Linked DNA regions of Oligoflexus sp.. The protein of the gene in region 2 interacts with the protein of the main gene of each other region in a pairwise test. Links are inferred from orthologs where the notes say so. Each region holds a gene or a part of one and is shown on either strand. Other genes may lie near its edges. The genes, in order: ruvA and ruvC.

What was found.
Region 1: the proteins of ruvC (region 2) and ruvA interact in binary tests that used the Escherichia coli proteins (3 or more experiments, as listed by UniProt). The link is inferred for Oligoflexus sp. from one-to-one orthologs.

What each region holds. Positions count from the first base shown.
Region 1 is NZ_DASTAT010000093.1:54,239-57,433, forward strand. The notes cover bases 184-3,052. They hold ruvA (Holliday junction branch migration protein RuvA), read left to right. Parts: upstream 184-1,174; coding sequence 1,175-1,930; downstream 1,931-3,052. Other genes in these bases: metK (methionine adenosyltransferase), read left to right, coding at 184-467; VFO10_RS19960 (hypothetical protein), read left to right, coding at 554-1,153; ruvB (Holliday junction branch migration DNA helicase RuvB), read left to right, coding at 2,029-3,000. In the rest of the region: more of metK, read left to right, coding at 1-183; VFO10_RS19975 (hypothetical protein), read left to right, coding at 3,090-3,195. UniProt on the Escherichia coli protein: The RuvA-RuvB-RuvC complex processes Holliday junction (HJ) DNA during genetic recombination and DNA repair.
Region 2 is NZ_DASTAT010000115.1:7,778-10,876, reverse strand. The notes cover bases 123-2,895. They hold ruvC (crossover junction endodeoxyribonuclease RuvC), read left to right. Parts: upstream 123-1,122; coding sequence 1,123-1,668; downstream 1,669-2,895. Other genes in these bases: VFO10_RS24930 (ABC transporter permease), read left to right, coding at 2,694-2,895; hemB (porphobilinogen synthase), read left to right, coding at 1,691-2,692; VFO10_RS24945 (sigma-54 dependent transcriptional regulator), read left to right, coding at 123-838. Outside these bases: more of VFO10_RS24945, read left to right, coding at 1-122; more of VFO10_RS24930, read left to right, coding at 2,896-3,099.

The DNA.
Region 1 (3,195 bases), on a different replicon or contig from region 2:
CGGGCCGCTTTGTTATCGGCGGACCCCAGGGTGACTGCGGTCTGACCGGCCGTAAGATCATCGTTGATAGCTACGGCGGACACGGCGCGCACGGCGGTGGTGCTTTCTCGGGCAAGGACCCCACGAAAGTCGACCGTTCGGCTGCTTATATGGGCCGTTATATCGCAAAAAATATCGTCGCTGCTGGCGCCGCTGACCAGTGTCTGGTTCAGCTGGCTTATGCGATCGGCGTCGCGGAACCTGTCAGCGTTTTTGTGAACACCTACGGCACAGGCAAAGTTTCTGAAGAGAAGCTGGCCAACGTGATCCGCGAAGTGTTCCGCTTGACCCCACGCGGAATCACCGAGAGCCTCGACCTTCTGCGTCCTATCTACAAGAAAACCGCTTCCTATGGCCACTTTGGTCGCGACATCTTCCCCTGGGAACGTCTCGACAAAGTCGACGCCATCAAAGCCTGCTTGAAATAGAGCCCGGACAGGCCCTGCAGAAGCAGGGCCTTTTCGTATCCTCTTTACGATTCCCAAGCGCCCTACCGCCAGTTATAGTGGTGGGTATGAAGCAAAAATTTCAGCGTCAAAAGCAAAGGCTCATCCTGATCAACAGGGACTTTCAGTTCCGTTATACAGGTGCGGCTGTATTGGTAGGTCTTCTCTCCACAGGTCTGACCACGAGTGTGATCCTCTATCCGCTCTTTCAATTCGAAATCCTCCGCATTCCGCGCTTCCTTCCCTGGCCTATCCTGGGTGTGATGGCGATGGCTGCACTTTTGAATATTCTCCTGGTCGGATTTATGGGAATTTTGATAACGCATCGGCTGGCCGGACCCATGTATTCGTTGGTCAGGCAGTTTCGTCGCGTCGAGGAAGGCCGTTGGTACGGCCAGATGAAAATTCGCGACGGTGATGACATGCGTTATGTCGTGCGGAATTTCAACGCCATGGTGGATGCCATCAACAAGCAGACCCAGATGGATTTTGAAAAGCTGCGCCATGTCCGGGAGCTTTTGGTTTCGACGGGAATGAATGAGAGTGAGCGGATCGCCAAGGCCCTGCTTGAACTCAAATCCGTTGATGAAAAAATGCGCGAGCGTTTGCATGCTGAATCCGAGCATGATATCGAAGCCGAAACGGAACCTCCCACCCGTTTGCACTGAACTTCTTTCCTGGATTGACTCATGTATATAGAACGACTGACCGGAACCTTTTGCGCCAGTCTTCCAACCGGCATCATCCTGGACGTGCAGGGTGTCGGTTACGGTCTGGAATTGCCGCTTTCCACCCTCTGCCAGCTGCCCATGGTGGGCTCGAAGATTTCCCTTTGGATCTACACTTACGTGCGCGAGGATGCGATTCGCCTCTTCGGCTTTCGTAGCTATGAAGACCGTCAGGCCTTTGAAATCCTCCTGAGCCTGAGCGGTGTCGGCCCGAAGGTGGCTCTGGCCATTCTCTCGACGCTCACTGTGAATGCCATTGACCTTGCAGTCACCCATGATGAAGTGAAAGTGTTCGAAAGCGTTCCGGGTGTCGGTCCACGCCTTGCGGAAAAAATCATCGTCGATCTTAGGCCCAAACTCGTGAAGCTGAAATCCGCGCACATGATGGATCTGCGCGATAAGCAGACCCGACTCGATTCCGAGGATCTTGATGGGCCCTTGCCTTTGGATCACGATCACAACTGGCGTGAACGCGAAGACATGACCTTTTCGGATCTCTTTTCAGCCTTGGAAAACCTGGGTTACAAAGACAAAACTATAACGCCGCTGCTCGCCAAGCTCAGAAAGGAATCCGCGCACCTCGCATTTCCTGATCTGATGCGACAGGCTCTCAAGCAATTGAGTCAGGGAGCTTTGGGCAACACGGAGCAGAAAAAACGCGAAACCAAGGGCGCCAAAGGCCGCGATCTCGGTCTTGCCGAGAACGAGCCTTTTTAAAGGTTTCGTGAAGGAATCAAAAAGAAATGGATCCTATTCATATTCAGCTGCAGGAACCTGTCCTCCGGCGAACCGAAGAGTTGACACAAGCCACGTTTATGGATATTGACGAGAACCTGGAGCAGCAGCTCAGGCCGCATCGCTTCGTTGACTACCCTGGACAGGAATCGGTTAAACAGAACCTGGAAGTCTATGTGGCCGCCGCGCGCAAACGCGGCAAACCTTTGGACCATATTATTTTGCACGGTCCTCCCGGTCTTGGGAAAACCACGCTTGCAAAAATTGTGGCTCATGAGATGGCTGTTCCTTTTTATCAGACGAGTGGACCCTCGATTGATAAGCCTGGTGACCTGGCCGGTATCCTGGCTGGTGTGGAACCGGGTGGAGTTCTTTTCATTGATGAGATTCACAGGCTGCCGATCACGGTGGAGGAGATTCTCTATTCGGCGATGGAAGACTTCTGCATCGACATCCTTGTGGGGCAAGGACCGACGGCACGCACCGTGCGGATGCCGATCAATCCTTTCACCCTGATTGGTGCGACAACGCGTGTCGCCAGTCTTTCCGCGCCGTTCCTGAGCCGCTTTGGAATTCAGGAGCACCTTGAATTTTATGATGCCGCATCGCTTGCGAAGATTCTGCAGCGCAGCGCTGGCCTTTGGGGTGTGGAACTGGCAGAAGAGGGCGCGTTCGAACTGGCCCGACGTTCCCGTGGTACGCCGCGGATTGCCAACCGACTTTTGCGTCGGGTTCGGGATTTTGCTGACTTTCATGGTGTAGAACGTTTGGATAAGGACATTGTTGATTTAACGCTAACACGCCTTAACATTGACCTTGCTGGCCTTGATCGCATGGATCGCCGTATATTGCGTGTGCTTCAGGAGCGTTACAATGGGGGGCCGGCAGGCATTGAAGCCCTGGCGTCAACGATTGGTGAAGAACGGACAACCATCGAGGATGTGTATGAACCTTTTCTTACGCATCAGGGCTTTATTCGCCGTGGACCGCGTGGCCGCGAGTTGACGCCGCAAGCTTTGATACACCTCGAAGCTGTCAGTCAGTTGGTTTAACCGCGCAGCCAGACTTTGATTGAGCTTGAAGTTTCGCGCCGGCCGTGGCTATGATGGGCCACCTTTTTATCCTTACCAGGAGGTTCTCTGTGAAAGTCTCTCACGTTTCCTTGAGTTTGGCTGGCCTCGCTTTGGCTTCCAGTGTTCATGCAGCTCCTGAAATTGAAGTTGGTGCGGAATATCAAGTCAACGTTT
Region 2 (3,099 bases):
CCCCGAGACTCTGATTGAGTCCGAGCTTTTCGGTTACGAGAAGGGCACGTTCACGGGCGCGGATAAAAAGAAGCTCGGCAAGTTCCAGTTTGCCAATGGCGGTTCGATCTTTCTGGATGAGATCGGTGACGTGTCCCCGCAGATGCAGGTGAAGCTTCTGCGCGTTCTGCAGGAGAAGAAGATCACGCCGGTGGGTTCCAACCAGGAAATCCCGGTCGATGTGCGTATTATTTCTGCAACCAACAAGCCTCTTGAAAAGATGATGCAGGAAGGTAAATTCCGCTCGGACCTTTACTATCGTCTGAATGTGATGCCGATCAACCTGCAGCCTTTGCGGGAGCGACTTGAGGATATCGAGGACCTCTCGGTCTTCATGATAGAGAAGTTCAATCGTCTGCACGAACGTCATATACGCTGCCTGACTCCGGAAGCCGTCCAGGCCCTTCAGGTTTACGATTGGCCAGGCAACATACGCGAGCTGGAAAACGTCATCGAGCATGCTTTCATCATCGAAGGCACCGACGAAATCCATCTCGATTCCCTGCCGCCGCACATTCAGCAGAAAGCGCCTGAACTTGACGAACCGCACTCCGAAGGTGAGGGTGAAACCACGCGTCTTCAGGAAGAACTCCGCACCATCGAGCAGCTGATGACGGAGGCCAACTCCCTCAAATATCCCGAACTCAAAGAGCAGTTCGAAAAAGAATTCATCAAACGCGCCCTCAAGGCCTTCAACGGCCGCATCAACCAGACGGCAGAGCAAACCCAGATGACCAAGGTCACGCTGCTTCGCAAGCTCGAAAAATACAACATCAACCCCAAAGAATATCAGCACTGAGCCCACGCAAAGCGCGCTTTGCCTGCGCGCGACGCCGTGTCATCATCCCAAGCACACCCACGCGTCGTCATCCCAAGCACCACCCACGCGTCATCATCCCAAGCACACCCACGCGTCGTCATCCCAAGCGCCACCCGCACGTCGTCATCCCAAGCACACCCACGCGTCGTCATCCCAGGCACCATCGTCACCCCGCGCGGAGCGCGGGGCTACACACTTCGCGCCGAAACCCTTATGAATTCCGTACAGCTTTGCTATGATGTCGAGAACCAAAGGAGACAGCCGTGACGAACCCTGACGTATTTCGCATTATCGGCATCGACCCGGGTTCCCGAATCACAGGTTTCGGCGTGCTCGAGCTGCCCCGTGGCGCGATCAATTTAAAGCGCGTGCAGCTGGTGGCGGTGGGTGTGATCCGATCGAAGCCCACTCTCCCCCACAGCGAAAGAACCGGCTATCTCCACGAAGCCATTCATCAGCTCACCGGGCAATACAAGCCTGAAATCGCCGTCATCGAACGCGCCTTCACGGGCGTCAACCCTCATTCCGCTCTGCGTTTGGGTGAAACACGCGGCGCGGTGATTGCCGCGGTCAGACGCCACGGGATTCAGGTGGCCGAGATCACGCCGACTGAAGTCAAAAAAACCATCACAGGCCAGGGCCACGCAACGAAAGAACAGATTGCCGCGGCGTTGAAATATCTTTTGCAATTCGAGCTCGGCGATTTACCACACGACGCCAGTGATGCCGTTGCCATCGGGTTGTCCTATGGCTTATCTTTAGGAATCCGAAGCCCATCGCCGCGACCTCGTCACGATGCCTTAGGTTAAACCTTCAAGGGAGTGCCTGCCCATGTTCCCGACTCGTCAGTTCCCAGCCACCCGGTTGCGCCGTCTCCGTTCCAATGACTTCAGCCGCCGCCTGGTTCGCGAACATAGCCTTAGCCCGAATGACTTCATCTATCCCGTCTTCATCACCGAAGGCAAAAACATCAAAATGGAAATCCCTTCGATGCCGGGCCAATTCCGCCTGAGCGTCGATAATCTTTTGCAGACAGCTGAAAAATGCATGGAGCTTGGCATCCCGGCTGTGACGCTCTTTCCGGCGATTGAAGCCGAGAAAAAAAGCAAGATGGCCCAGGAAGCCCACAATCCCGATGGCCTTGTCCCGCGCGCCGTCAGCGCCCTCAAGGAACGTTTTCCCGAACTCGGCGTCATCACCGACATCGCGCTCGATCCCTACACCATCCACGGACAGGATGGCATCATTGATGAAACAGGTTACGTCATCAATGACAAGACCATCGAAATTCTCTGCAAGCAGGCCGTCTGTCATGCTCAGGCCGGTGCGGATGTCGTCGCTCCCTCGGATATGATGGATGGTCGTATCGGCCACATTCGAAATGCCCTGGACCACGCGGCCTTTCCACTCGTGCAGATTCTGGCTTATTCCGCCAAATACGCCTCAAGCTTCTATGGCCCCTTCCGTGATGCTGTCGGCTCCGCGGGCAATCTGGGCAAGAGTTCCAAAGAGACCTATCAGATGGATCCTGCCAATAGCAACGAGGCCCTGCATGAGGTCGCCCTCGACATCCGTGAAGGCGCGGATATGGTCATGGTCAAACCTGGCCTTCCTTATCTGGATATCATCTACCGTGTGAAAGAATCGTTCAAAATGCCGACTCTGGTCTATCAGGTGTCGGGCGAGTATGCGATGCTGAAGGCTGCGGGACAGAACGGTTGGATCAACTACCAAGCCTGCGTTCTTGAGTCCCTGATGGCTTTCAAACGCGCCGGTGCGGATGCTGTCCTGACCTATTTTGCAATTGAAGCCTCGGAATGGTTGCGGAGCTGATATGTCGTTTGCCTCTTGGACTGCGTTTCGCTACCTGAAATCGAGTCGGGAAAATCGCTTTTTTTCCTGGATCACCTTTCTATCTCTCTTCGGCCTTGCGATTGGGGTTGCGGCCCTGATCGTGGTGCTGTCCGTGATCAATGGCTTTGAATATGAACTGCGGAACCGCTTTTTGCAGGCGAACGCGCATATCATGGCCTATCGCTATCCGGCCGGCATGTCGAATCCCGAGAAATGGTCCAAAATCATCGAACGCGATTTTCCGGATGAAGTCCGCGGGACCTCGCCCTTCATCCATTACGAGACCATGGCGAAAAGCGGTTCCATCATGCAGGGCGTTCTGGTGCGGGGTATCGCTCCGAAGCAGCGTGAAGCGGTGCAGAGCATGCAGAATCTGATCGACCCTC